Regions from separate parts of the Paenibacillus sp. JJ1722 genome, predicted to be linked through region 1. Evidence: riboswitches for the same ligand, from Rfam matches in the RefSeq annotation. Region 1 holds a riboswitch; each other region holds the start of a gene.
What was found. Region 1 has a riboswitch for cobalamin ahead of ACM1ND_RS07125 (ABC transporter substrate-binding protein). Riboswitches for the same ligand answer to the same signal wherever they lie in the genome.
Positions count from the first base shown of each region.

Region 2: it holds a riboswitch for cobalamin, as region 1 does, so the genes downstream of both, cobJ (precorrin-3B C(17)-methyltransferase) here and ACM1ND_RS07125 (ABC transporter substrate-binding protein) in region 1, are expected to answer to the same signal.
Region 3: it holds a riboswitch for cobalamin, as region 1 does, so the genes downstream of both, metE (5-methyltetrahydropteroyltriglutamate--homocysteine S-methyltransferase) here and ACM1ND_RS07125 (ABC transporter substrate-binding protein) in region 1, are expected to answer to the same signal.
Region 4: it holds a riboswitch for cobalamin, as region 1 does, so the genes downstream of both, ACM1ND_RS26320 (ABC transporter substrate-binding protein) here and ACM1ND_RS07125 (ABC transporter substrate-binding protein) in region 1, are expected to answer to the same signal.

Region 1 covers NZ_CP182500.1:1,618,448-1,625,828, reverse strand. Annotated here, with positions in the region: gene cobS (adenosylcobinamide-GDP ribazoletransferase) at 1-776, opposite strand, end outside; gene cobU (bifunctional adenosylcobinamide kinase/adenosylcobinamide-phosphate guanylyltransferase) at 773-1,339, opposite strand; gene cobT (nicotinate-nucleotide--dimethylbenzimidazole phosphoribosyltransferase) at 1,336-2,406, opposite strand; gene ACM1ND_RS07135 (ABC transporter ATP-binding protein) at 2,450-3,283, opposite strand; gene ACM1ND_RS07130 (FecCD family ABC transporter permease) at 3,280-4,326, opposite strand; gene ACM1ND_RS07125 (ABC transporter substrate-binding protein) at 4,323-5,330, opposite strand; cobalamin riboswitch at 5,538-5,732, opposite strand; gene ACM1ND_RS07120 (histidine phosphatase family protein) at 5,855-6,613, opposite strand; gene cbiB (adenosylcobinamide-phosphate synthase CbiB) at 6,652-7,381, opposite strand, start outside.
Region 2 covers NZ_CP182500.1:5,655,426-5,662,806, forward strand. Annotated here, with positions in the region: gene ACM1ND_RS25145 (precorrin-8X methylmutase) at 1-235, opposite strand, end outside; gene cobK (precorrin-6A reductase) at 615-1,394, opposite strand; gene ACM1ND_RS25155 (sirohydrochlorin chelatase) at 1,391-2,464, opposite strand; gene cobJ (precorrin-3B C(17)-methyltransferase) at 2,557-4,353, opposite strand; cobalamin riboswitch at 4,664-4,851, opposite strand; gene ACM1ND_RS25165 (TIGR00730 family Rossman fold protein) at 4,908-5,462, opposite strand; gene ACM1ND_RS25170 (uroporphyrinogen-III synthase) at 5,669-6,520, opposite strand; gene ACM1ND_RS25175 (GerAB/ArcD/ProY family transporter) at 6,622-7,381, opposite strand, start outside.
Region 3 covers NZ_CP182500.1:5,684,792-5,692,172, reverse strand. Annotated here, with positions in the region: gene ACM1ND_RS25305 (PadR family transcriptional regulator) at 1-309, opposite strand, end outside; gene ACM1ND_RS25300 (DUF6985 domain-containing protein) at 692-1,225, shown strand; gene metE (5-methyltetrahydropteroyltriglutamate--homocysteine S-methyltransferase) at 1,313-3,631, opposite strand; cobalamin riboswitch at 3,791-3,987, opposite strand; gene nrdG (anaerobic ribonucleoside-triphosphate reductase activating protein) at 4,164-4,661, opposite strand; gene ACM1ND_RS25285 (anaerobic ribonucleoside triphosphate reductase) at 4,658-6,607, opposite strand; gene ACM1ND_RS25280 (AbrB/MazE/SpoVT family DNA-binding domain-containing protein) at 6,899-7,369, opposite strand.
Region 4 covers NZ_CP182500.1:5,912,156-5,919,536, forward strand. Annotated here, with positions in the region: gene ACM1ND_RS26300 (ABC transporter ATP-binding protein) at 1-8, opposite strand, end outside; gene ACM1ND_RS26305 (ATP-binding cassette domain-containing protein) at 5-922, opposite strand; gene nikC (nickel transporter permease) at 922-1,737, opposite strand; gene nikB (nickel ABC transporter permease) at 1,752-2,681, opposite strand; gene ACM1ND_RS26320 (ABC transporter substrate-binding protein) at 2,697-4,277, opposite strand; cobalamin riboswitch at 4,494-4,698, opposite strand; gene ACM1ND_RS26325 (nucleobase:cation symporter-2 family protein) at 5,388-6,695, opposite strand; gene ACM1ND_RS26330 (xanthine phosphoribosyltransferase) at 6,689-7,306, opposite strand.

The sequences.
Region 1 (7,381 bases):
CGGCGGTTAATACGGTTTGCCGTGAAGGTTCCAACACCGTAAGCCAAGACCGGAATCAACACAAAACCTATCGAGATTGGAAGGCTCTCAGAATATGAAAGGAACGTCTGTATGGTTGATCCTGCCAACGACAGATTCCCAGTATCCCTTGTTGCTGTAGCCAAACCTGCCAGAAGATATTGTCCTACGGCAGCACTCAGGGTCACTAATACAGCCCAGAATACGGCTAACCCTACGCGGCCACCACTCATATCAGCAAAACGCGCAGCCAGCCCATCATCATTACGGGCTTTAGGCCAGCGCTTCATTGCATGTACCATAAACCAGCGGCTCCAAACCATGGGAAGCAGCAGTAAGCCAGACACATTCCGTTCAACCAACACTGTATACAGCAAAGAAGCCTTGAGCATGAGTAGCAACACACAAGCAATAACGCCCATTGCTCCTACACGGCTATCCTTCATAATCTCCAGCATCCGCTCACGGGATCGGTAGCTGAACAAGGCATCAGCCGCATCCATCCACCCGTCCAAATGCAATCCGCCCGTCAACCAAACCCAGACAACAAGCGTAAGAATCGCACACGGCAACGGCGGCAACACCATAGAAGTAAGCGCCGCAAAGCCCCAGACAATGATGCCAATAACCACTCCGACCAGCGGATAATAACTTGCACTGCGTTTAAGCAAATCCGGGGAAAAATCCAATTCCGCCTTCACCGGAAGACGCGTTAAAAATTGAAAAGCCGCAGCAACAGCCTGACGTTCGCGGCTCATAGCTTATATTCCAACTGTTTGAGTTCTACGGGAATGCCCGCCGTCACCAAAAATACTTCATCACAAAGACGGGCAATCCGCTGATTCATAACCCCACTCAAATCCCGATACAGCCGACCAAGCGGATATTCGGGCACAATACCGTCACCAACCTCGTTGGTCACGATGACGAGCTGCCCCGGATACTGCTCCACAGCTGCCGCCAGTTCATTAATGGCAGCTCTGGACGCAGCTTCGCCGTCCTCGCCTGCGGCCAGCAGCACGTTCGACAGCCACAGGGTCAGGCAGTCGACTAGCACCATAGGCGCGGGTGATGGCTGCGACGCTTGATCGCCGCCAAGCCGTCGCAGCAGCTCCGGCAGCGCCTGCGCTTCCTCCAGCGTCTGCCAGTCGTATCCGGCAGACTCGCGCTGGACCCGATGAAGGGCGATGCGCTCCTTCATCTCCATGTCATAGGCTTGCGCCGTTGCAATGTAGCAGGCGCCAGGCGCGCGCGACATGCATAATCGCTCGGCAAAGCCGCTTTTCCCGCTGCGTGCCCCGCCGGTCACGAGCGCTTTCATCGCTGCGCGGCTCCCTGACCGTCCGATACGCCTGCATCGGCAAAGGTCGCCATTTCGCGCATAATGCGGCACGCCGCATCAATCAGGTGCAAGCTAAGCGCACCGCCTGTGCCCTCCCCGAGTCGCATGTCCAAATGAAGCATGGGCTCCAGCTTGAGCTGGCGGAGCACCGCCGCGTGCCCGCGCTCGTCCGAGGCGTGCGAAGCGAGCATGTACGCAGCGCTAGCAGGCGCAAGTGCACGCGCTGCGAGGGCGGCTGCGCCTGAAATAAAGCCGTCCAACACGACTGGACAGCGATGTGCGGCTGCCCCGAGGATGACTCCTGCCAAGGCGGCAATCTCCAGACCGCCGACCTTAGTGAGCACGTCGAGCGCATCATTTGCATCTGGCTGGTTCACGTCCAATGCGCGGCAGACAACCGATATTTTACGGGTAAGCCCAGCCATATCTACACCCGTTCCCCGGCCTACGATAACTTCCGGCTCCAGTCCGGTGAGAGCACATACGACCGCAGCGCTGGCTGTCGTATTCCCGATGCCCAGCTCTCCGGTAACGAATAGCCGTGTGCCACCTTTGACCGCTTCTGCTACGGCTTCTGCTCCGACCAAAACCGCCTGTTCCGCTTCTGTACGCAGCATCGCTGGCCCTTTAGCTATATTCGAAGTACCCATGCGTACCTTACGGTCCACCAGATTCGCGTGAGCGACATCCGCATTCACGCCAACATCTACCACCTTGACATCTGCGCCCGCATGGCGTGCCAGCACATTAATTGCCGCGCCACCTGACAGCATGTTATACAGCATTTGTTGTGTAACCTCAGCCGGAAAGGCACTGACTCCCTCTTCACACACCCCGTGATCCGCAGCCATGACCATAACCGTTTTACGATCAAATTCAGGCTTATCCACTCCTGTAATTCCTGCTAGCTGAATGGCCACACTTTCCAACTTTCCAAGACTTCCCGGTGGCTTTGTTAATTGGTCCAAATGAGCTGAAGCTGCCGAGGCCGCCACCCCATCCGGCTGGGCAATGCTATCGATCAGCTGACGCAGCTTGTTGTTCATAACTTCCACTCCCTGCTCTTTTTAAGTGTGTTTCATCGTTTATTTAATCTGCTGTATCCGAAGCACTCCTGCGCAGCAAGAGCTGCGGCACACCGCTATCGGGATGCGGAAGCATCACAGGCTCAACACCGTATACTCGTCGAATCCGATCCTCGGTTAATAACTTCGATGAAGCTCCCAATCCTTCAACCATTCCATCTTTGAGTACAAGCAAATCTTCGCAAAATTGGGCTGTCAAGTTAAGATCATGCAAGACCGCAATAATCGTCACACCCGTTTCTTGGCGCCAATCTGCCAACAGTTCCATAAATTCAAGCTGATAGCGCAAGTCCAGATAGGTCGTAGGCTCGTCCAGCAGCAATATTCGTGGCTCCTGCACCATTACTTTTGCCAAAGCTACACGCTGTCGCTGTCCCCCACTCAAGCGGTCCAATGCTCTGTCCGCCAGCGTGGTAAGACCCAATCGCTCTAGCACGCGATCCGTGATCGCCTCCACATCAACACCCTTTTCCCTGCCTAGCCAGTCCTGATGAGGAAAACGTCCCATTTCTACGACTTCCCTGACGGTGTATCCCACTGGAGGAAGCCCTTCCTGTTGGAGTACGGCTATGAGTCGGGAAAGCTCTTTTCTGCTGTAGCTACCGACCTTTTTGCCATAGATATGAACGTTTCCCGAAGTTGGCTGATCTACACCGGAAAGCAAATGCAGCAAGGTGGATTTTCCACTGCCGTTCGGACCAATAATCCCCCACCAAGTTCCTTCGTCGACGCTCCAGCTTATATTCTTTAACGCATGGAACTCTCCATAGGCACGTGTTAGACCCGCTACCTCTAACGCCCGATCACGTACCTTCTGTGATTCACTTTGTTCTGTCACAGCATTTCCCCCCTGCGCAGCTTCTTGTTCCGGTACAGGAGATATGCGAAGAACGGTGCCCCAACAAAGGCCGTCATCACGCCCAGAGGAATTTCCGTGGGGGCTAACAACGTGCGAGCCGCCGTATCTGCCCAAGCCATAAAAATAGCTCCACCGAGCGCAGATAATGGAACAATCATCCGGTAATCAGGCCCTGTCACCAGACGAATGATATGCGGTACAACGAGTCCCACAAAGCCAATCACTCCACATACCGAGACAGCGGCTGCTGTCAGCAGCGTGGAAATGATCAGAACAGATAGCTTCGTCGCATCTACATGAACTCCCATGTGAGCCGCCTGACGTTCACCCAAAGCCAAAATATTCAGCACACGTGCCCGGTTCCATAGAAATACCAGTCCTATGACCACATAAGGTAAAAGGATTCCTGTATATGACCAACCGCGCAGGCTAAGACTTCCCATCGTCCAGTACAATATTTCATTGACCGTCTCCTTCGACATGGCTGTCAGAAAGGAAACAACCGCCCCCAGAAAGGATTGCATCACCACACCCGACAAAATGAGACTTTGTGTCGGAATTTTTCCACCTTCCCGTGCCAACGTCAGCACCATCCACAGCGTCAGCATTCCGGTCGTAAATGCCACTAGCGGCAGCGTCCATATGCCAACAAATGAAAATTGAAGGCCCCAATAAATCAGTACTGCCGCTCCTACCGAAGCCCCCGAGGATACCCCCAGTGTATACGGATCAGCCAAAGGATTACGCAGCACACCCTGAAATCCGGCTCCCGCCAGCGCCAGCGCTGCTCCTACCAACATTCCCAGTAACACTCGTGGCAATCTGACCTTCAAAATAATTTGCTCTGAGGATGTATTCCAATCCGGTGTAAACGTATCGCCTAACCATGGAAGGTGGTTAACCAGAATGCCCGTGATCTGGCTGACCGGAAGCTTGGCCGAGCCGATGCCAAGACAGAGCAGCAGCGTCAGTAACAGCAGGACAAGACCTGTTCCTCCAAAGCCGATCAGTTTACGGTTCATTTGAAAATTTCAGGATACACGCCCTTGGCCACTTCCTTGAGACCTTCCGTTACACGTGGACCCGGACGACTGATCAAATTATCATCCACGGCAAACACCCGGTTGTGGCGAACAGCCGATATTTGATCCCATCCACTGCGAGCTTTAATAATTTCGCCGAGCGTTTGACCAGTTTTGTCGTCCTTGACACTTTTGCTGTACAAAATCACGTCAGGGTTCGCAGCAATAATATTTTCCTCACTAATTTGGTACCACCCCTTCTGCGTGGCGCCTACATTTTCGCCGCCCGCCAACGTAATCAGCTCGTCCATAAACTCGCCTTTACCAACTGTCCAGCCTGGTGAAAACTCGACGTATACCCGCAGCTTCTGCCCTTTACCGATATTTTTAATTCCTTCTTTCACTTCAGCTACATCTGCTCTCATCTTGTCGGTCACCGCTCTTGCTTCTTTCTGATGATCGGTGATTTTCCCATACAATTCGATGTTAGCCATGACATCTTCAACTGTCTTCGGTTCCGTTTTAAAAATCATAATTCCCATGTCGCGCAGCTTGGTCGTAGCCTGTTCACTAAGTGATATCCCTGCAAAAACGACTTCCGGGTTCGCAGCAATGATCGCCTCTTCGTTCGGTTTCATAATACCGCCCACTTTAGGCTTTTTCGTAGCTGCTTCTGGGTAATCAGAGTAGTCGGAGACGCCAACAATTTCCTTATCCAGCCCGATGGCGAACAGCGCCTCGGTTTCTGCCGGGGAGACGGAAACGATTTTATCCGGCGCTTTTTTGAATGTAAATTCCTGTCCTGTTGCATCCTTAACTGTGAGTGGGTAAACTGTTTTGCCCGGAGGCTCTTGTGCGGTTACGGTCTGTCCCGGCTGCTGTGAAGAATTCTGGTTCTCTTTATTTTCAGCATTTTTCCCATTAGCTCCACATGCACTCAGCACAACTACCAAAATCAGAACCAATAGACCTGTTGTCCAAACCTTTATTTTTTTTCCTGCCATGATTTGCACCCCTTCATAAAAAAATCGTTAAGAGCGTTACTTGAGCATCATCAGATATCTTCTAAATCCAGCCTTCTTTTCCTATCAAAAAAACCCCGCATCCTCATATCAGGACACAGGGGTCACGTTAGCGCAGATCGTGCGCAGGCGGCAGCTTCTTTCCGCACGGACAGTCACTGCGAACACGTCATCCTTTCCTCGAAGGATTATGGTGACAGGCGGACGGGCAGGTATCCTGACTTATGGTAAAATGCATGTCCTGAAATTCTTTCATATGCTTAGTAGCACATAAAGCAGGACTAACGGGCATGTTTCCATTTACAGTGGCGGGACCGCGCCGGACTCACACCGACTTCCCTTTTAACAGCGCAGGCAAGGGAAACCATAGTTTCATCACGCTGCGCCGACCTCGTCTGCTGGATATTTGATGTAGTGGTAGTCAAGCCGTTCTTTTACTTGATGATTATAGGTTAAAAAGAGGCGGCTTACAACCCAAACAGCCTCTTTATCCGCTGGTGTCTAACCTAATGAGGAAGCATTTCTGCTATGTAATTGTGCCGTCCTGCCAGCCTCAATTGAATCCTAAATGCTTCTCCCGGCTTCGGATTCAAACTCCAAAAATCATGGCCCGGTATCAGCATGCAAGCTAACTGACGAATTACGCCACCATGCGTAACGACCAAAACAGAGGGTGGCGCAGCAGTCAAATCCATGGGTTGAACTTCCATAGCAACACGCCATTCATACAGAGAGTCAAGAAATTTCCGTAGACGATTCACAAAATCTGCCCAAGACTCTCCTCCAGGAGGGGTTATCCGTTGCGGCTCATCAATCCAAGCGCGATACAACGACACATCCTTGAGCATGTCATACGTTTTTCCATCCCACTCACCAAAATGAAGCTCTCGCAGACGTGGTTCCATCATAGGAGACATAGTAGATAGGGAACCTCCAGACGTCAATTCTGATTCCGGCACAATGATCTGCAAGGTCTGGCGACATCGCATTAAATCGCTGCAATAGATTCGAGCAAAGGACTGCCCTTGCAATTTTTCTTGCAAAGGCTTTAATTCCTGCTCTGCTCCCGGTAGCAAACCTAAGTCGGAGTGTCCTAGATATCGACGTTCCTTGTTCCATAAGGTTGTGCCGTGACGAACTAACACGAGTTCCATGTCCCAATGCAGATCTTCTTTAGCATCATACGGCACCTTATCCTCCTGTGAGTTCGGACTTTGTGCGTATTCTACTGTCCTTTTTGCTGCTATATCTTGTTTCAAGATCATGTCACTTCCTGCTCGATCATTATTCAGTGTGTCACTCCTCACCGCACCCATCCCAAGGCAAAACAACCTACGGCTCCTAACAAACACAATCCTACAAACATACTGGACACGGCGAACATCAGCTGGATCGTATGCCGTATATCTTTCGACTCTAGCGGTCGTATCCAATCGCCCATGTATGCACGAAAGGAGCGCACGCCATGATACACATTATAACCTCCAAGACGAATCCCCAGTGCACCGGCAACAGCCGATTCCGGGAAGCCACTGTTCGGGCTTGGGTGCAGACGAGCGTCTCGCTTGACTGTGCGCCAGCTTCTTGCAGCATCTCGCTTGTACATCCACGCCGCTACCACAAGCATTGCCGCTGTCAGGCGTGCCGGAATGTAGTTAGCGACATCATCCAGACGTGCTGAAGCCCAGCCTAAATGCAGATACTTTTCATTTTTGTAGCCAACCATGGAATCGAGCGTATTCACAGCACGATAAGCCAGCGCCAAGGGTGCTCCCCCGATCAAGGCATAAAAAAGCGGGGAAATAATCGCGTCCACGATATTTTCAGCGACCGTTTCGACAGTACCGCGTACAATCTCAGGCTCATCAAGCTGTTGCGTATCCCGCCCAACTATCATGCCCAGCTCCCGCCGTGCCGCAGCCAGGTCATCCGCCTGCAACGCTCGGTATACTGCCATTCCTGCGTCCTTTAGTCCTTTGGAAGCAATCGTGGTCGCAATCAGCACCATTTCTACGCCGACAGACAACCACGGA
Region 2 (7,381 bases), 2.1 Mb from region 1:
CTACCTGCTGTCCTGCGCGAATAGCTGCAACCCCGGCTTCAATCGCTTTTGGATGAAACACCATGCTGCGGCCCAGCTCAAAATCAGCAGATGCATGAATGACACGCTGTACAACGGGATATTGCTCTGCTGTAAAAGGATGCTCTCCCAGTTCTTCTGTGATCATCTCGAAGCTTTTGCCTTCAATCTCCTGCGGCTGTACCGTTAGCGGTTTGAAATCTGTTTTAAAATCCATCGTATCGACCACTCCCTTATGGAAAATTAGAAAATTAAATTAGCTTAGAACATTAAAGTTACCTATTGTTCCACTACGCAGTCGGATGGTGCTTCCCATCGCCACCGCCCCCGGATTCCTTGAATAAAACCTATGATCAGCGTAGAAATCCGGGGACAAAAGCGACCGCTACGCTTGTACAGCACCATTCCGACTACTCCGTTTTATGTTCATTTTTCAAGTTCGTCTTATATAGGGAAAATGACATTCATGTTAAGGAGTTACAAACACCTCTACACAAAAACTGCACATTTTAAGATGACTATATTTTAAATACACGCCAGAAATCGTTCTGAATTCATCGGATTGACTGGACCGACCAACTTCATAGGCTTATGTCTTAAAGCACAGACTCCTCTTTGTCTATACGCAGTGCGTCGATGACTCCGTCGAAATGATCAAATACTGTGCCAAATTCCACTTCCGGCCTGGAAATCAAAAGTACGTGAATCCCCAGCTCCAATGCAGATTGAACCTTTTCATCCACTGCTCCCGTGCGTCCGCTTTCCTTGGTGACCATCACGGTCGTGCCATAGTGCTTGTACAATGCTTCATTCATCTCGCGGGAAAAGGGTCCCTGCATGGCAATAATATTCTTTTGCTCCATGCCCAGTTCGCTGCATTTCTCCATATTGTCCAAGCGCGGCAGCATGCGTGCAACCAGACGAATCTCCGGGTCTCCGAGTAAATGCTTGGTGAACGTGCCGAGCGTCTTACTGCCTGTCGTAAGCATTACAGAGCCTTTGAGTTGCTTCGCTTCTAATGCGGCCTCTTCATAGGAAGACACGATGTGGAGCAACGGATGATTGTCATATACCAGTCCCGTTCGCTCGTAGCGAATATAAGGAACTCCGGATACGCGAGCGGCTGTCATCGCATTCGCATGTGCTTCTTCTGCAAAAGGATGACTGGCATCAACGACGGCCAGTATTCCCTGCTCCCGAATCATTGCAGCCATTTCATCGGCTGTCATTCGGCCTGTACGTACGTCTAGTCCCACTTCGGACAAGCTGGCTGCCGCGCTTTCGGTTACGACCGAGGTCAATACGTTGAAGCCATTGTCACGGATTTGCAGCGCCAATTCCCGAGCGTCGCTCGTTCCGCATAGCATGAATATCATGAGCCCTTCACCTGCCCGCTTCCGTTCACTACAGATGGCGTATGTGAATGCTCGTGATGGTGATCATGGTCATCATGGCTGTGAGCATGGACATGCTCATGAGTGTGATCGTGGCTGTGTGTATGGTGATCATGATGATCGTGCTCATGTGCATGATGATGATGTTCATGGTCGTGCTCATGCTCATGATGGTGATCATGATCGTGATGGTGATCGTGGTGATGATGGTGGTGCTCCTGCGCCTCCAGACGGAACTGGCAGTTATCACAATTGGCTGTAACCTTGCCAAACAAGCCTTCCTTAGCTCGCTCCAGCACCAGTTCAATCAATTGGGGATGGAAACCAAAATATCCGCCCATCTCCACTTGTAATGTAGGGTGAGCCTCGGCAAATTCCTGGGTCATTTCTCCGATGCGCTTAATCAGCACACCCGTGAACAGAAAATAGGGAAGCACGATAATCTTTTTGGCCCCCAATCGTACACAACGCTCCAATCCATCGGGAAAAGAAGGCTGCGTCACACCGATAAAGCTGCTCTCTACCCACGTATAAGAAAGCTGCTCCCACAGCATACGGGTGATTTTGAAAAAGTCACTGTTCGCATCTGGATCGCTACTTCCGCGTCCTAACACAAGTACCGCCGTTTCTTCGTCGGATACCTCGGGAAATGCCTCTACAGCGCTATTCATTCCCGCTGGAATCGCAACCGGACGGGCCTCTTTCAAGCGGCTTTGCAGAATGCTGACGATTTTCTCGTGAACGCCAATCGGGCGTCCGTATACAAATTCCACCTGCGGATATTTTGCTTTTGCCCGGTCAATAGCCATCGGAATATCAATTTTGGCATGTACCGCTGCGAACAAGATAATCGGAATAAGAACGACACGCGTCGCCCCTTTCTCCACACATGTTTGCATCCCTTCAGCAATGCTGGGACGTGCCAACTCCAAGAAACAGGTTTCCACGCACATATCCGGTACCCGGTCTGCCACTGCCTGTGCAAATTCCAGCAGCTCCTGGTTCCCCTCCGGGTCCCGACTTCCATGTCCAACCAACAATATTGCATCCACTGCTGTTTTTTCCTCCTCTTTAATAGGGATAACCTGCATGACGCCCTATTTTATATATATGCTTGTATCCAGTTCATCAGGCCTTCATTCCATTAATCACCACAAACCGCATTCACTTCTACCGTTGCTGGTGCATCTTCATGCCGGAAACCCGCAACGACACCTACACGTTTAAAAAATTTATGAAAACGCTCATTCGGATGCCCTTTTTCCTTATATTCAGCAATGACGTTCTCCACGATATCAGTAATCTGATCACCCGGAATTCCTTCCGCTACAGGCTGAGCAGCATGAGCATTGCGGCCGAATTTTTTGCCGCCGAGGAAGAGATCGTATCCTCCCTTGCGATAGACGATTCCGATATCCTCCAGCACCGCTCCATAGCAAGCCATACCGCATCCGTTCAATGCAATACTCGTTTCCTTGGGTGCCTGTAATCCGCCAAGTACAACCTGTAGATGCTCAGCCACAGGTACAGCGTCATCCTTCTCCATATTACAGAAGTCGCACGCCTTCACCTTAAACACATCGCCAATCGGCATGACAATGAATCGTTCATCCCGCAGCCGTCCGACCAGTTCCTCGGGGTCTGCACACGGCACGCGCAGCACGATCTGATGATCTGGCGTGTATTCCAGCTCGCCGTCATCACCCGCTACCTCGGCGAGCAGCGCCATCTGACGAGCGGTGAACTTCTTGTTTCCCACACCCGGGGAAACGCCCACCTCAAACAGCGCAGGCTTGCCAAAGCCGCCTGTCGCCATTCCAGCCGTAGCCCCCGCTCCGGCCACCGCTGACGTTCCGGCGGTGCTCTCGGCGGTAGGCGCTTGCCCGCTCCAGCGAGCGTTGGCTGCGCCAGGCAGCTTGCCGCCGACAGCGAGGCGGCTTAGTGCCTCTGCCGCCAGCGATGCTGGGGCTGCGCCGGTTTGCACAGCATTCGTTGCCTGCACGGCAGCCATCGCTTGCGGGCGTGCCTGCGTCGCAACCGCAGCGCCGCTCGCGGAGGGTCCAGCGGGCGTAGTCGGGGCTGCGCTTGCCTGCGGTGTATCCTCTTGTGCGCCCAGCGACCACGGCTCCGCTTCCGTGCGGAGACGCTGGTGCGGCTTGAGTGCCTGCTCGGTCGCATCTAATGTGTATTTGCGCTGATATCCGCGCGGAGTCACGATCAAGCCGTCATACACTGTCGTCGAGGAATTGCCGATGATTACAGTCGTCAGCATCCCAATGTCATGGTTCAGCATATCTTCCAGCGTCGTTACAATAACTTGCTGACGTTCACGATAAGCACTTTTCACCAACCCGACTGGAGTTTGCGGATCGCGGTAACGCAGCAAAATGGACTGCGTCTCCACAATCTGGCGGGTACGCCGACCACTGCGCGGGTTGTATAATGCAATCACAAAATCGGCCGAAGCCGCTGCTTCTACGCGCTTCACAATCGTTTCCCATGGGGTCAGATGATCACTCAGACTGATCGTGCACGCATCATGCATAACTGGCGCCCCCAACAGTGATGCACAGGACTGAATAGCCGAGATCCCCGGTACGACTTCTACCTCAACCCCGTCCTCGCGTCGCCAGCCTTTTTGCATCAGCACCTCATACACCAGCCCTGCCATACCATAGACTCCCGCATCTCCACTGGAAATGACAGCTACCTTCTTGCCCATCTCTGCTTGGCGAACCGCCTCCTGTGCACGGCTCACTTCCTCTGTCATTCCTGTGCGTACAATCTCCTGTCCGTTCAACAACGGACGGATCAAATCAACGTAGGTATTGTAGCCGATAATGACCTCACTTTCGGCCAGCGCATCCAGCGCCCGTTTTGTGATATGTTCCATATCTCCTGGTCCAAATCCAATCACCAGCAATTTTCCTAATGGGCTCATCGTGCTCCTCCTATTCATCCTTTTCAGGGCAGCTATGCTATCTATTTCAATGATTTATGCACATCGTGTAACTCGAAAAAACCCCATCCTGCCCGGATGGGGTTTCTATGTACGCATCTCTCATCAGACGAACAAACAGCGTAAGAAGACACTATTTGTCTTCCTCCAGCCTGCCGTTGTTTTCCATCTGACTGTTTACGCTTCAAACGCTGCTGCACGTTCAAATCCACGCAAACCTCTAGCCAACATGGAAAAAGCAACGTGTGCCTGATTTCCTGATTTCGTACACCCATCCTCTCCGCGAAGGTTAACGGTGCATACAGATCAAGGTAGGTCTCCTGGCTTGGCATCAACGGATTCTTTCGTCTTCCCCGTTTTTCACGAGTGACCATTTTAAAAAATCCTCTTCCTTACAGTGGCGGGACCGCTCGGGATTTGCACCCGATTCCCTGTTACCCTTTGCTCAACCGCAAAGGCACCTTGTCTGTCCGCTATTTGATTATGGGTCTTATCATAACCTTGCCTCAATCAGTTGTGCAAGCACGAAAAACGCTTTATTTCAAGTTCTCTGCTTTATTTTTTAACATATGTAGCAATTCGTCCGGGTCCGCAGAGATACTTAATAACGCTGGATGCTCAGCCCCGGTAAACCCTTCTTGCACGCTATGACGCACCATTTCTACTAACGGGTCAAAATATCCATTCACATTCAGCAGCCCAATCGGCTTGCGATGAATCCCGATTTGCGCCCAGCACAATACCTCGAATAGCTCCTCGAAGGTTCCCAAGCCACCCGGAAGGGCGATAAACGCATCGGCCATCTCGCTCATTGCCGCTTTACGCTCATGCATGCTTGCTACCTCAATAAATTCGGTAACTCCCCGATGAATGATCTCTGCATCAAATAACAGGGTGGGCATAATGCCAGTGACCTGACCGTCACCCGCCAGCATTCCATCCGCCACCTCTCCCATCAGCCCCCTGCTAGAGCCACCATAGATCAGACGGATATGATGGCGAGCCATGGCTTCCCCCAGCTTGCCTGCAGCCTCAACATATACCGATGAATGTCCAGGTCTGGACCCGGCAAATACGCAAATAGAATTCATTAACGTCTCAGCTCCTGTCCTAAGTATCATGCATCGAAACTTATTCATTATATTAGATAAACATTTTCGCTATAACAAAAATCTTTGTCGATGCATGTCCAACAAAAAAAGATAAAGACCTCGTAGGCCCTTATCTTTATTTTACTCTGTATCCCAAAATATAAGTTCATTTTTTAGCATACTGCATTTATAATTTCTATCTCATTTCAATGACCATTCACGATCTTCAGACCACAGCCATGCACCGAATCGTTATGTTCAAAATATTTGCCCAGCTCCACCATCATCGCGCCCATGCGCTCTTCGGTTGGAAACACGACTCGATCAATCCCTTCTTCCACAATGGACTGTGCAGTCACCTTCCCTACGGATACAGCAATCACATCCTCACGAAAAGCTTCCAGTAACTCCTCGATTCGATTTTGCTCTCTGGCATATTGGGCCAAAAATCGGATTTGCGGACCACTTGTAAACGTAACAGCATCAACATTACGATGGATAACATCCTCCAGTAACGCCTGCAATTTTGCTTCCTCAGGTGGGATATGCTTATAAGGAAGTACCTGGCGGGTCACTGCCCCCTGCTCGTCCAGCCACTTTACCAACCGTGGAGCTGGATCGCCATGCAGTTGCAACAGTACTTCCTTCCCCTTCAGATCGTATGGGGCGAAAGCTCCTGTCAATCCGATCAAACTTCCGTCCTCGTCTCGTACTGCTGGCGTAAAGCCACGCTTTTTGAGTCCATTGACCGTCTTGTAGCCCCGCGCTGCAATGTTGGAAGATTGCAGCAACTCCATGATCTGTTCGGCCACGCCCATATCCTCTGCCATATCAAACAGGGCATCCAGCCCCATACCTGTCGTGAAGATGTACCAGTCCGGAGGGTGCTTCACCCACGATACAACAGCGTTGCGCAGCTCGATATCATCCAAAAAAACGGTGCCCTGGGCCGGGCGCTGTACTGGCTCACCCCCCATCTTCACAACTAGCAGCGCCATTTCTTCTGCTTTACGGGGACCAGCAAGAGCGACTCTCTTACCTGCCATGCGTTGTGCCATTCTGTTGCCTCCCTTGTAGAAGTCGTATTTCTTTCTACCAAGTATACAATCAGAGGGGTAAAAGACAAATAAGAATTACTTTTCCGATAAATACAGTAATCTTATAAGTGGTCGTGTCCTGTTCTGCCTCCATGCTGGCTTTCTTTCTGACTACTGCTATCCCGCTCTCCGTTAGATGCCTTATCATCTCCGCCTCTCCCTTTAGATTTGGGTCGGAGCAACATCCATAGCAACAAGGGCATGATAACAAAAAAAATGATCATCACCGCGGTCCACTCCCGGCTGAAATCATAAATTTGCACGATGTTGGAGAACAGCATAAACGAACAGACGTAACCCAACAAACCTACGGGCCAAACCATCAGACTTCCCCATGCATGGGCAAACATACGCTTTACTGCCAAACTGGTAACGTACAGGTCAACCCCAATCTTCGTAAGAAAGGTCGGTACAGTCAGTGCGGCCACGAACAAGTCGAACCGATCCAGAAAGTCCGTTAGCTGCAATTGACGCACTAGTTCATAGGATGGATAAAATAGCCGGGACAAGATAGGAACACCAATAACCAACTCCGACAGCAACATCAGCATGGTCAGAAATGCGGTTCCGAGCAAATGCCCATACCACGCACTACGCCCATTATAGCTCTTCCCAGAAATCACAAAGGGAACCATCATGATATCGGCCATATATCCCAGCATGCGCCAACTGCCCTTGATCACTCCATCTACTTCCGGATGTAAATAGGGTCTCAATACCGAAAAATCCATATTACGCCCGAAAAAAAGCGGCATGGTCAGCAGCGTCAGAATCAACAAAGGTACAAAAATCTCGGTCATATTCACGATGGTGCTTATTCCG
Region 3 (7,381 bases), 2.0 Mb from region 1:
CTCCAGTAGGCTTGCGACATGATGGACAAAATCATTCCATTCCCGCGTAAGTATTCTTGTATAATGGCTTCCAGTATCAGTCAGCCGATAATATTTGCGGGGAGGTCCCTCGGTCGATTCCTGTAAATACGTTGTGCAGTATCCTTCTGATACCAGACGGCGGAGCAATGGATATAGGGCTCCCTCAGCTACTTCAATATGACGGGAGACGGCTTGAGCCAACTCGTAGCCATAACGGTCTCTGCGTCCAATTAGAACTAGAACGCACAGTTCCAGTACCCCTTTTTTGAATTGGATGTTCACATTCACGAGCGGTGCTCCCTTCCTGGATGTTATCAATAATTCATAGGTGTCGTTCGGAATAAGGGGAAGAAACGTGTGTTTGTGCATAATTTGTCACGGGTACTAATTATAGAACAGTAGTCAGGTATAATTTAACATCATGTACTGATTAATGCAAGGTACTAAATTTTTAATAATAAAATATTTGTGCCAAAATGGGCAGATTTTCTTTCTTGGAGGCTTTATTGAATAGCGAATGTTGTAGAAAAAAGTATTTTTATTTGGAAATTACTCGAAATATGGCTGGGAGCACAAATAGGATGCTACTTTAATTTCATTCATTAAAATGATAGATTGTAAAGTATTCAATAGGGTTAAATATTACTTTTTATGAAGAGGTGGGTAAAGGGTGGATTGGAAACATTGGTATATGGAACTGGAACAGGATGATGAGTCTTGGGATGTATCTGAGGAGATTGTTCTGCGTGGTGTAGTACATCTTAATTTTTGCGGGCAGCCCTCGGAAGTAGAAGTCGAATTTATCGTGGGGGCTGACTCCGAAGAACAGGCACAGACTATAGAAGAACCTACACAGTTGCAAAAAAACACATGGGAGCAGTATATGGAATATTCGTCAGCTATTCATCCTCAAGTGTTGGAGTCCATACACCATCATTATGCTGGCATAGTGGAAAAGTACCGGAATGCTTACAGTATATGGGGAGAGGACCCAGATGAATATGCGCCTTATGTGGAGCGGCCGGAACAATTGCTGGATCGAATACAGCTTGTGTCTATACTGATTTCCGACTCATCGGCAAAGGATGAACTGTATTTGAATTTTAGTTGCTCCTGGGATCAAGAACATGGCTTAGGCGTACATATGAAGCAGATGAAAATGGAGCATATTCAAGGCGTTTATACATTATATGACCTAGAATAAATCCCCCTTCCCGGCTTTTACCAAAAAGGGCCGGAAAGGGGAATAGGATATGGTGAAATGATGGTGCGATTCGATACGATAAAAAGATTAGTTGGATACAGCCAATGCAGCCCGGGCTGCTTGAGCCGCTTGTACCATTAGTCGCAAGGCGGCGATAGATTCCTCCTTGGTGCGGGTTTTCAGACCACAGTCCGGATTAACCCAGAACAAATCTGATGGCAGTACGCGCAGAGCACGCTGGATCATGCTTAGCATTTCAGATACATCGGGGATGCGCGGACTGTGGATATCGTACACGCCCAGACCGATGCCCTTGTCGTATACCTGATCTTCAAAGCTGACAATCAGTTCTCCGTGACTTCGCGAAGTTTCAATAGATATGACGTCGGCATCCATATCGGAGATGGACTGAATCATATGCTGAAATTCGGAATAGCACATGTGCGTATGGATTTGGGTCGCAGGTTCAACGGTGGCCGTGGTCACAAGGAAGGCTTGAACCGCCCAGTCCAGATAGGCTTGCTGTTGTTCTTTTTTCAGTGGAAGCCCTTCACGAATTGCAGGCTCATCGACCTGAATCATGCCGATGCCCGCTTGTTCCAGTGCCTCTACCTCTGCCCGTAATGCCAGAGCCAACTGTAAAGCAACTTGACTACGAGGAATATCGTTACGTTCAAAAGACCAGTTCAAAATGGTCACAGGGCCTGTAAGCATTCCCTTAACAGGCTTGGAAGTTAACGATTGGGCGAATGCCGTTTCTTCCACGGTCATGGGCTGATCGAAGGAAACGTCTCCGTATATAATCGGCGGTTTAACACAGCGGGAGCCGTAGGACTGCACCCATCCGTTTTGCGTAAAAGCAAAGCCGTTCAGCTTTTCGCCAAAAAATTCAACCATATCGGTCCGCTCAAATTCTCCATGAACAAGCACGTCAATGCCAATGTCCTCTTGAATATCAATCCATTCCTTAATTTGCTGTTGGATGAACGCCCGGTATTGCTCGGCTGACCATTCTCCTTTGCGATAGTGCAGGCGGGCCTTGCGGATCTCGGCGGTTTGCGGGAAGCTACCAATGGTCGTCGTAGGCAGTGGAGGCAACTTCAGCTTATTTTGCTGAATCTCACGACGCTCGGCGAAAGGAACGCTGCGTGACAGAGGCTCTTTTGCCAACAGGTCGGCCAGATCGGCAGCTGTCTGTACGCGTGCCGCTGAACTGTTGAAACGGGCTACCGCATCCGCACTTTGCTCAAGCTTGGCGAGTGCGGAAGGATCGTGTTTGCCAAGTGCAGCCGTCAGGACGGCGATTTCCTCCAGCTTTTCATCGGCAAAGGCCAGCGCTTGCACCAGCTCCTTGTCCAGCTTGTGCTCTGCCTCCAGACTGACTGGCACATGCAGCAGACTGCATGATGGCTGTACGATAAGCTGTGCGGCAGTGGTTTGTTCTGCTAACTGACCCAGCAGGGCAGCCACAGCGTTCAGGTCGCTTCGCCATATATTGCGCCCGTCAATAACCCCAGCGCCCAGCGTTTTTCCTTTAGGGAAGCCATGCTGCAATATATGCTGAAGATTTTCGCCATCATCATACACAAAATCAAGACCCAATCCCTGTACCGGAAGTGCGGACAGACGCTCATAATGGTCCAGGCTGCCAAAGTAGGTTTGCAGCATTATATTCAAGGAGGGCGCAGCTTGAGTCAAAGCTTCATAGACTTCCTGAATAATGTCCAAATCCTCTGCCGGGAATGAGGTGGTTAGGACAGGTTCATCGATTTGGACCCACTGAACGCCTTCTGCCGCTAGTTCAGACAGGATACGGGTGTACAGTGGCAGGAAGCTTCGTACGATGGTGGCCAAATCCTTACGATCATAGCCTTTGGATAAGGTAACGAATGAATAGGGGCCGATGAGGACCGGTTTCCCATCAATGCCTAGTTCTTGTTTTGCTTCACGATAAGCCTGTAAGGGTTTATTTTCAGTGAACACCGGGACTGCGTTTGCCAATTCAGGAACGATGTAGTGATAATTGGTATTCATCCATTTGGTCATTTCACTGGCGGTTGCTCCCTTCTGTCCACGAGCGATCCCAAAATACACGGACAGAGGAACCGGACCTGCGGGACGATGGTTGAACCGTTCGGGTACCAGACCGAACATTACAGATGTATCCAGCATGTGATCGTAATAGGAGAAGTCTCCGACAGGAATGCGATCAATCCCCTTGTCACGCTGCTTGCTCAGATGCTCCAACCGTAATCTTTTCATCTCCGTCTGCAGTTCGCTTTCGTTAATGCTGCCGTTCCAGAAGCGTTCCAGTGCTTTCTTCCATTCCCGGTTTTCGCCGATACGCGGATATCCCAGATTACTGCTAATCAAGCCGGACAATTCAGGCCATTCAATAATGGACATGTACTTTTCCTCCTAGTGGGTAGCTGTTTTATTTTTACGTACCAAAAAAGGCATTCTTCCCCCAGAGTTAAAAATAAGTAGGGGAAAGAATGCCTCCGTGATTAAAAAATCAAAAATACGGCGACTGCTCTTAACACCTCCCTATCTTCCGTAGGTACTTGCGATGTTGTTAAAATAGGCAGGTCTCCTGACTTACGGATCATGACTCTCAGCATTCCTTCCCGGTCTGTGGACCAGTGGATATATGAACAGCTGAAAGTTCCCCGTTTACAGTGGCGGGACCGTGCCGGATTTGCACCGGCTTCCCTTTTAAGCCTGATCTGAATAGAACAGACACCTATCTCCAAGCTATGCGGTTAAGGTATGACGAATAATTATGCACTCGTATACTTGTTCACCATCATAAGTGAAACTTACAGGATGCGCAATAGAAACTCCAATGGAAACAGTTAGCTATATGAAAAAAAGACAAGCCTTACCCATGATGGGGACTTGTCTTAGATATATAGCATCTTGCCGGGTAAACTTCGCGTTAAGCCAATGAAACGGTATAGCCTGCCTGAATACTGGCTTTTACATCTACCAGACGCTGGTTGCGACTGCCCCGGAAGGGAAGGGTCAGGTCCTTTTGCTGTTCTACAAAACGACCATCCACAATCACATCGCACAAAAGCGCTAGCTCCTGTCGCTCCTGATCTGTGAGTAAATCTTCATAGACAAAGCCAGTATAAGCCCACACGGTTCGGTCGGGACAGGCCTCGCGGAAGTCACGCACAAATTGCGAGCATTCTGCTGCTGAGAAAAACGGATCTCCCCCGCAGAGAGTCAGTCCGTCCAACAACGGATTATCCATGATGTCACGAATGACTTCCTGTTGTCGTTGGGGTGTAAATGGCTCACCTGCACGGAAGCTCCACGACGCTGGATTAAAGCATCCGGGACAGGCATGACGGCAACCGCTAATAAACACGACAGTGCGCAGGCCGTATCCTTCGTTCAGAGATTCCGGAATGTAGCCACACAAATTCACTTATGTTTCACCCGGTCTCGAACTTCTGCCTGTTTTGCAGCATTAAAGCGAACGGTATAATCTCCTGTCAGATATCCGGTTACCCGACGTAAGCGCTGAAAGTGTGTATGCTCCTCATCTGTGCCGCATTGGGGGCAGCTTGTCCCGATAATCCCTTCATAACCACATTCCGTACAACGATCCACCGGGTGGTTGATAGAGAAATAGCCGATGTTCTGATGCAGCGCGTACTGAACAATTTTAAGAAACGCATCCGGGTTATTCCGCGCGTTACCATCCAGCTCGATGTATGAAATCGCACCAGCGTTGCAGAGGTTATGGAACGGAGCTTCCAAGCTGATTTTACGAGCAGCCGGGAGCGTATAATACACGGGAATATGAAAAGAATTCGTGTAATATTCTCGATCATTTACCTCAGGGATAATCCCGAAATCACGTTGATCCAGCAATGTGAACTTGCCCGACAGACCTTCGGCAGGCGTAGCGAACAATGTAATATTTAAATTGTGATATTCACTCATTCGATCGCAATACACGCGCATGGAAGTGATGATTCGCTGTGCCTCGCGGTATACGAAATCATCCTCCCCGTGGTGTTTCCCGTATAGTGCCTTCATGCACTCAGCCAGCCCGATGAACCCGATCGAAAGCGTACCGTGCTTTAGTACGCTTCCCACCTTATCATCTGGCGCCAGTTGTTCTCCACCTTCCCATACCCCTTCGCGCATCATAAAGTCCGAGGCTTTGGCCGGTTGGCTGGTCTGGATTTGATAGCGATGGATTAGGCCATCCACCGCAATGCGCATAACTTCTTCCAGTCTCGCATCAAAGCGATCACGGTCAGGTGTCAGGCGTTTGCCTGTGCAAATACCATACTCAATGCCAAGCCGCACCAGATTAATGGTATTGAAGGAGAGATTTCCCTTGCCACTCTGCCGGTTTCTACCGAAACGGTCAGAAATGGTGCGGGTACGGCAACCCATTGTCGCTATAATGGTATCCGGGTCATCAGCACGGTAAAAAGGCAAGTTGAAGGTGGCATCCACATTCACAAAATTGGGATACATCCGTCTGCTAGAGCATTCTACTGCCCGTAAGAACAAATCATAATTGATGTCGCCTTCTGCCTGGTTGATTCCCTCTTTGCATTGGAAAATATGCTGCGGAAAAATAGGAGTTTCCCCGCTGCCCAAGCCGCGAATAGTGGCCTCCAGCAGCGATTGAGTAACAAGCCGTCCTTCAGCAGACGTGCACATTCCGTAATTCAGTGAAGTGAATGGAATCTGTCCACCCGCCCGACTGCTCATGGTGTTCAGGTTATGAATGAGCGATTCAGCAGCCTGCCGGGTTTCCGTTTCCGTTTCTTCGCGTGCGAATGCGTATGAACGAGGGCAGACTTCTTGCAAATGGGGATTGGCCATATGTAGTTCGTCGTCAGACAGATGGGATTCTATCTCTTCCTCGAACAACCGAAGTCCTTTCCGCAGATGTTTGCGGAAGGACCGGGCAACGTATGGGGCAAGGTCCCAATCTATTTTGTTGGCGGAGACACCTCCGAATTGGCTGTTTTGCTGAGATTGGAAAATAATGGCGACCAGTGCCATAGCGGACATAATCGTTTGCGGTGTGCGCACAGAGCCGTTGCCTGTATTGAAGCCGTCTCGCAGTAAACGACCAAAAGGGATAAAGATACAATTCGTAGTTCCGAGCGCATATTGGTCCAAATCGTGAACATATACATATCCGTGGTCAATCGCGTTCGTCAGTTCAGGCGGAAGTACCCGCAGGCGCGCATACCATTTGGCATACTCGGACCCAAGCTTGCTCATTTTGCCGCTGAACGATTCTCCATTCAAATTTGCATTCTCCCGCAGCATGTCCAGATCTTGTGCCCCAATGACCCGCTCGCCGATGTCGTATAATTGATGTTCCTCCAGCACCTTCATCGTAAAACCCTCCATATAGTAAAATATATATATTTTTCACAAAAACAACATATTGATGATATCTTGTGTTAACCAATTGTTTCGATCTATATATTGTATATACGTATACATTGAGAGTATGTGACTATTGTCACATTGGTAGGAGCGGGCAGCATAAAAAAGCCAGATACAGAGTAAGGGACACATCCGCGGATATGCACCTTACTCTATATCTGGCCATCGTAGTTGCGATGAAAATGATAGGCTTGCGAGTACATAGTATATGATCTTGGGATATTGTTTTGGGAAGGTTTAGAGTAGCTTTTTCAACTGGGACACCCGGCCTTGGGAAATATCTAGCATTTCGGCATATACTTTTTGTGGCAGGTTCGGGTGTTCCTGAATCAGCTTGCGTAGCTTTTTTACCATTTCACCTTGCTGCACTCTAGATTGCTTGGGTTGCCAGGTTGTATTGGTTCGGGTCGGCTTAGAATCTTCTTGAGCCTGGATAGCATCGGTGCTTGTGGCATGCACATTTTCATCGGTCTTTAATACCTGGATGCACTCTGCGCAAATAAAGCTGTCGCGAAAATAAGTTAAATGATCCACTGCGCCGCAAAATTTGCAGGAGACACCGGTGTATTTTCTTAGTACAAACCCTTCTTCATCTACGAAAAATTCAAGTGAATCACCGATATTGATATCCATTGTAGTGCGCATTTCCTTAGGGAGTACAATCCGCCCCAATTGATCCAGAGGCCTTGTCATTCCGGTATTTTTCATTAGCGCTTCCTC
Region 4 (7,381 bases), 1.8 Mb from region 1:
AGCATCACTGGTGCATCCTTCCTTCCGGGCTCATCTCCAACACTCGATCTGCTATGCGGCTCATACCTTGGCGATCATGTGAAATCAACAATATGGTGAGATCAAAGTCTTCTCTCAATTGTTGCAGCAATGCCAAAACCTTGTCGCGGTTGATAACATCCAACGCCGTAGTAGGCTCATCGGCAATAAAGAGGCTCGGACCTGAGCTTAACATTGCAGCCAGCAGCACCCTTTGACACATGCCTCCGCTTAGTTCAAAAGGATATGACGACAAAATATGCTCAGGATCTGCAAACCCAACCTTGCGGAGCAGAGAGCGCAAATAGGCCTCCCGCACTGGAGTAGCGCCTCCTCTGGCTATCTCCATGGCACGGATCAGCATCTGCCGCATCCGTGGCAGCACGCTCAGCGGGTGGACTTGCTGCGGTGCAGTGTGGGATGGGGCAGCACCAGCGTGCCCCGGCTCCATCTGGTCGTGCGGCATCCGACGCCGCCCGTGCAGTCTAAGCGTATCCATCAGCTGGGCGCGGACAGTCCGGATCGGATTCAACCCGCTCAGCGATTGTTGAATGAGCAGGGCAATATCCTCTCGGCGCAGCCTTTGCCAGCGCCGTTCCTGGAACGGGAGAATGTCTTCCCCGTTATAGTAGATACGCCCTTGCGTAACACCGATACCTGGCTCCAGCATGCCTGCGATTGCGTGTGCGGTCAGACTCTTGCCGCATCCGCTCGGTCCGGTCAGGGCCACAATCTCCCCTGAATATATGGAAAAGCTCACATCCCGCAGCAGTGGTTTGCTCCCACTTCCGCTTGCTCCTACGCCTGTGCGGCAGATTTCCAAATGTTCCACGTGTAACAACGGTTTTCGCCCTGCCACTTGTTCTATCGTATCCTTGCCCCCAAGGGCTATTTGATCTCCCACTATTTGGCCGCCCCCTTTTCCGAAAAGCGGTCGCCCAAAAGCTGGCAGGCAAGTACGAATAGCATAATCGCTAAGCCCGGGAAAATCATGACATGCGGAGCCACCTGAAAATATGAGGTTGCATCATGCAGCATCACGCCCCACTCTGGCTTGGGTGGCTGTACACCCAGTCCAAGAAAGGATAGCCCAGCGATCATCAGCACCACGCGTCCGATATCCCATACCGCATAAACCAACAACTGTGGCAACGCTTGTGGCAATACATAACGTCTCAGTATACGTACGTGTGAATTGCCGGATAAACGGGCATACCGAACGTAGTCCTCCTGACAGGCTTTTTGAACCAGACTACGGATATACCGGACATAGCCCGCCCACCGTACCGCAATAATCGCAAGGGTCATGTTAACAAAACCCGGGCCCAAAATGCCCACAATTGCCACCGTTAAAATAATATCAGGAAAAGCCAATACGCCATCGATTCCCCGCATGATCAGCTGATCTACACGTCCACGCACATAACCAATGAGCAACCCTATAGGCAGACTGAAGCACAACGTAGCTACAGTAATTGCACATGCGATTAGCACGCTCGTCCGAATCCCGTAAATTAGCCGTGACAGCACATCCCGACCCAGATGATCCGTACCGAAAGGATATTTCCGACTGGGTGGTGCCAGACGGTTCAAAAGATCCACTTGAAGAGGATCATGAGGAGCGACCCATGGAGCCAATAACCCAAGCAGCACGATCAGACCAAAAAGTACGCCTCCTGCCAGCAAGCTCCCTTGAAAGGAAAGCCGTATCTTTTTCATTTTCAGCTTCCCCCTTAACGCAAACGTAGCCTCGGATCTATCGCCGTCTGGACCAAATCCACCAAACACTGAACACCTACAATTAAAAATACGGCAAAAATAACATACCCCTGAATCACCGGATAATCTCGCTGGGTAATCGCATCTATAAAATACTTACCTAACCCCGGCCATGAAAAAATGGTCTCGACGATGACATTACCTGCCAGCATAAATGATAGATTGGTACCTAGCAGTGTAATCATAGGCAGAACCGCATGCTTAAATATCTCAAAAAACAGGATATGCATACGTGAAAAGCCTCGAGCCTTCGCTGCTTTCACAAAATTCCGGTCACCCAGCTCCAGCATTTGAGCGCGCAGTACACGGGCTTGCACCGCTCCCAAACCTGCGCCAAGAGTCAGCGCTGGGAGCACTAGATGTGTCCAGTCCTCCCTTCCCATGGATGGGAGCCAGCCCAAGCGAACGGAGAATAGATAGATCAACAGAAAACCAAGCCAAAAAGAGGGAATCGACGATCCCAGCAGGGCAAACAGCCTGCCCAGACGATCCAGTGGGCCGCTGATTTTTAGCGAGGCAGCCAGTCCCAGCCCCAGCGTAAGCACCGTCATGACGGCAAAGCCCGCAGCAGCTAGCTCCACAGTAGCAGGCAGTCTGTTCCATAGTTCGGCTAGCACGGATTCCTTGGATACATACGAGGTGCCCCAATGCCCCGTGAACACATCTCGCAGCCAGTTCACATATTGAATATGAAGCGGCTCGTTTAAGCCCAGTTCCTGCCGTAGCGTCGTCAACGCCTCCTCAGAGGCAGGGACATTATGCGCGGTGAGCAAAATAGTAGCAGGGTCACCAGGAGCGAGCCGCATCAGTACAAAAGTCAGCGTGGATACAACGAATACAATGATGAGCAGCTGCGCCACACGTTCCAGTATAAAACGAATCATAGGATACGCAGCTCGTTATTCCGTAATATCAGATTGCGCTGTAATGTAGTAATACTCGATCGGATGGGGTGTAAAACCCTCCACCCCTTTTTTCACACCAAACACATTATCAGGATGCACAATGAACGACTGTGGCAAATCCGCATTGATGATATCCAGCGCTTGTAGTGTCACAGCATTACGCTGCGCTGTATCCTTCGCCAGCTTCAAGCTGTTAAGAATACTCTCTAGCGGTTTGGAACTATACCGGCTTACATTGGCTTCGCTTTTCGAAGAATAAAACATGTCCATAAAATATTGCGGCTCTCCTGTATGAGCAGTAAGCATGCTGTACATTGCAAAATCCCAATCGTTTTTGGTCAACGCCTCGTCGATATTTTCCACCTTGCGAATCTTGACCTGGATTCCCTCTTTCAGCAATTGGCTTTGGATGACCTCAGCCATAACAGAGAGCTCCGGACGCTGAGGGAAAGTCAGCAGCGTAACCTCGAACGGCTTGCCTTGCTTAGTCCATGTCCCTTGGGCGTCCTTCTGCCAGCCATCCTTCGTCAACAGCTGCTCTGCCGTTCCCCCCAGCGCTTTACGCTCAACTTTACCAAAGGGAAGAATGCTCGGGAATGGGCTGCTTGCTTCCGTACCGAAGCCCCTCATGACGGCGCTCACAATCGATGTGCGTGGAATCAGGCTGTCCACCACCTTACGGTTCGCCGCATCCTTGAATACTGGCGATTCCATATTGTACACGATCATATGGGTGCGCAAGGAGGGAGCCGACAGCACTTGTAGCTTGTCATTCTTTTTCAGTACCTCTGCATTATCAACCGGAATATCCGTCGCTACGTCCACCTCGCCGGATTGCAGCGCCATCAGACGCGAATTCCCGTCCGTAATGAACTTCATCGTCGCTTCAGCCAGTCGTGCCTTCTCGCCCCAATATCCGTCATAACGCTCTACGACCAACGATTGGTCCTTGTTGAACGCTTTGATTTTAAAGGCGCCTGTCATCGCTGGGTAACTCTGCTCATCTTTCATCGATGCCACATCCAGTACAATTGTCGATGGATCAGCTAGATTGGACACCAGCGCCGCGTTCGGCTGGTTTGTCGTGATTTTCAAAGCCAGCGGGCCGCTTACATCAATGGACTTCACATTCAGTAAATCCTTCGCCAGATGGCTTTTCTCGATAGAGCGCAGCAAAGACGCTTTTACACCTGCTGCATCCATACTCTTTCCATCATGAAAAGTGACTTTATCCTGCAAGCTGAACGTCCAAACTGTAGGACTATCCTGCTTCCACTCCTTTGCCAGCCAAGCCACAGGCTCCAGCTTTTCATTCAAACGTACCAGTGTCTCACCTGCACCGGATCGCATCACATCCCAGCTATTATCTCCGTGCGGGTCAACGCCTGACGGTTTCCATGTATACGCCATTACCAGCTTTTTATCTGTCGCTGTTTGTTGTGCTGACGCGTTTTCACCCTTGCCGGAGCTATCCGACGTCTTATTGCTGGCACATCCCGAAAGAGCCATAACTGCCAGCAACAGCATCACCCCTGTACATATCAACCATGAACGCCTGCTACGATTGCTAATCATTCAATGAATCCCCCTCTATCTTGTAAAATCATATAAACCTAACGCAAAACGCGAAAAAAGCATTCCGGACCACTTGATCAGCAGTCAGAAATGCTTTCATTATAAAATGTCAAAACTCACCTCGAAGCCAACTCCAAAAACATAGAAGGGATCGGATCGGTTTCAGACATTCCGTATGCAGCACGCCTAACCACCTCCCCAGCATCCCGTGGGTCTGACAGTGATGTCAAAACAGGCAGGTCTCCTGACTCCAGGCGCATCTTTCAGGCCTTCCCGGTTCTTCACAGTTCCAGTGGCTGTTCTGAAAGCTCCAGCAGTATCCTGCTGATGCCTGTATACAGTGGCGGGTCCGTGTCGGAATCTACCGAACTTCCCTTTTAAGTGAACACGCTCAACAACCATCTACATGGTCTCAACAAAACCTCGTACATAGAGTCGTCCGGCTCACACCTGTTTTCTTCCTTTATTTCTTTCCATTACGATCTTATTTTGTTGTCACAGGCTTGTCAATAAATGCTGCACAATAATTTAAATTTGAACGATGTGGCGAGAATGAAGGTGATGTCTATTCATTGCGTGCACGAAATGAACGTGCTAAAATTAGGTATATAGATAATCATCGTGTCCGTATACTAAAAAGAGTCTTCGCCGCGCCAACGGCAAAGACTCTTAGGACTTGAAAGGCTGTGGATCACCACCACGGCGCGCTGCATAACTAAATGTTAATGCAAACGAAACCCACCGTTAGGGGCCAACCTAATTACGCGGTGGGTTTTCGCTTGTTCCGAAATTTTCGACGTAGCCAGCGATAAAGTTTACGAATACTAAACACCAGGCTTAGTAACGTAACCATCCAACGCACCACATCGTAGCACGACACAAGTGTAACCATCGGCTTCACCCCCTTTCGGGAAGCTGCACCGTAGTCCGAAAACATCCACCACTATTCAAAATCCATAAGGTAAATTATACCACGACCTCGCCCACTACTCTAGCAAATTCCTCTAGTAAATAAATCAACTTAAGAGTTAACTTTAGCGCCACTGCACAGTCGGACAGGGTCAATATCTATATGTCCCCAGACGGCAAGGGTTTATTTATTCCTAATCATCAAACCTTCTGTGGAACCTCCTGAACCGTCACGCTTTTGACCGGTTCGCCCTGTTTTCTTGTCAAAACGATGTTCAAGACAATCGCTGTAATCGAACCCGAAACGATGCCATTTTGCAACAGCATTTTAGCAAAGCTCGGCAGCTGGTCGAACATTTGCGGCAGAACGGCAGAGCCTAGGCCCACGGCAATGCTGCATGCTGCGATCAGCAGATTGCTTTCTTTCCGTAGATCCACTTCTGACAAAATAGACATGCCTGATGCAGCGACCGAGCCGAACATGACGATCATCGCCCCGCCCAGCACAGCGTTAGGAATCACTGTCGTTAAGGCAGCCAGCTTAGGAAGCAAACCAAGAACAACCATGATACCGCCCGCAGCAAAAATAACGTTTCGCGATTTGACGCGCGTGAGTGAAATCAAACCAACATTTTGCGAGAAAGCTGTATAAGGAAACGCGTTAAAAATACCCCCAAGCATAATCGCAAGTCCTTCGGAACGCAGACCATTGACGATCTGCTTCTGCTCCACCTTCTGATCAATCGCTTTGCCTACTGCCAGATAAACGCCCGTTGACTCGACCATGCTGACAATATTGACGATAATCATCGTACAAACTGCCATAATGCTAAACTCTGGCTTACCAAAATAAAACGGCTGTGCAACACTCACCCATGAGGCCTCCGCCACGGGAGCAAAATGCACCATTCCCATTCCATAAGCAACCACTGTGCCCGCGAACAAACCAATAAGCACGGAAATCGAGCGCAAAAAGCCTTTTGCCAACCGATTCACAAGCAGAATAACCAGTAGTGTGACTAACGCCAACAGTAAATTACGTGGCTGTCCAAAGTCCGAACTGCCCTGGCCCCCTGCTACATTGTTCATCGCCACCGGAATAAGGGATAGACCGATAATCGTAACGACCGAACCTGTAACCACCGTGGGGAAAAAGCGTAGCAGCTTGCCATACAACGGTGCTGCTAACACCACAAATATACCAGACAAAATAATTGCACCATACGCTGTCGCTAAATTTGAGGTCGAAGCAATCGCGATGATGGGCCCTACTGCCGTAAACGTACAGCCTAAAATGACAGGCAGTCTACTACCGAAAAAGCGTGTGCCCATAATCTGTAATAACGTAGCAATCCCGCAAGTGAACAGATCGGCAGCCACCAAATAAGCCATCTGGGCTGGTGTCAGGTGCAATGCTCCCCCTACAATTAGAGGTACAGCAATTGCTCCAGCGTACATCGCCATGACATGCTGGAAGCCCAGCGCGAATAACTTTTGTTTACTTAACATCCCACATTCTCCTTAACGGGAGGAATCACCACGCCAGCTTCCTCTATAAAATGAACCTCGCCTGGTGCCATGGAAGCGATACGCGCAAGAGAACGTACGGCAATGCCTCTTTGCTCCAACAGTCCACGACCTTCCTGGAAGCTCTTCTCAATCACACAGCCAACCCCGGCCAACTCCGCTCCTGCTTCCTTAACAATATCCGTAAGTCCGACCAATGCTGCGCCAGTAGCCAAAAAATCATCTACGATCAGCACATGGTCGCTGGCATGGAGATATTTTTGGGAAATACTCACCTGATAGGTTTCCTGCCGAGTGAACGAATGAACCTCTGCGAAGTATACCTGCTCATTCAGCGTGATTGCTTTCTTTTTCTTCGCATAAATGAAAGGGACCCCCAAGGCAATAGCAGTAGCCATAGCAAATTGAATACCACTAGCTTCAATTGTAAGCACCTTGGTGATCGGAGCACTGCCGAAAAGGCGTGCAAACTCCTTACCAATCTCCAATGCTAATGCTGTATCTACCTGATGATTCAAAAATGAATCTACCTTTAATACGGTGTCAGATAAAATTTGTCCCTCTTGACGAATACGTTCCTCCAAAGCTTTCATTATGCGAGTATCGCTCCTTCTGTACTTTAAAATAGTATAAAACCTGCCAAAACCAAAAAAAGGACAGGCTCCCTT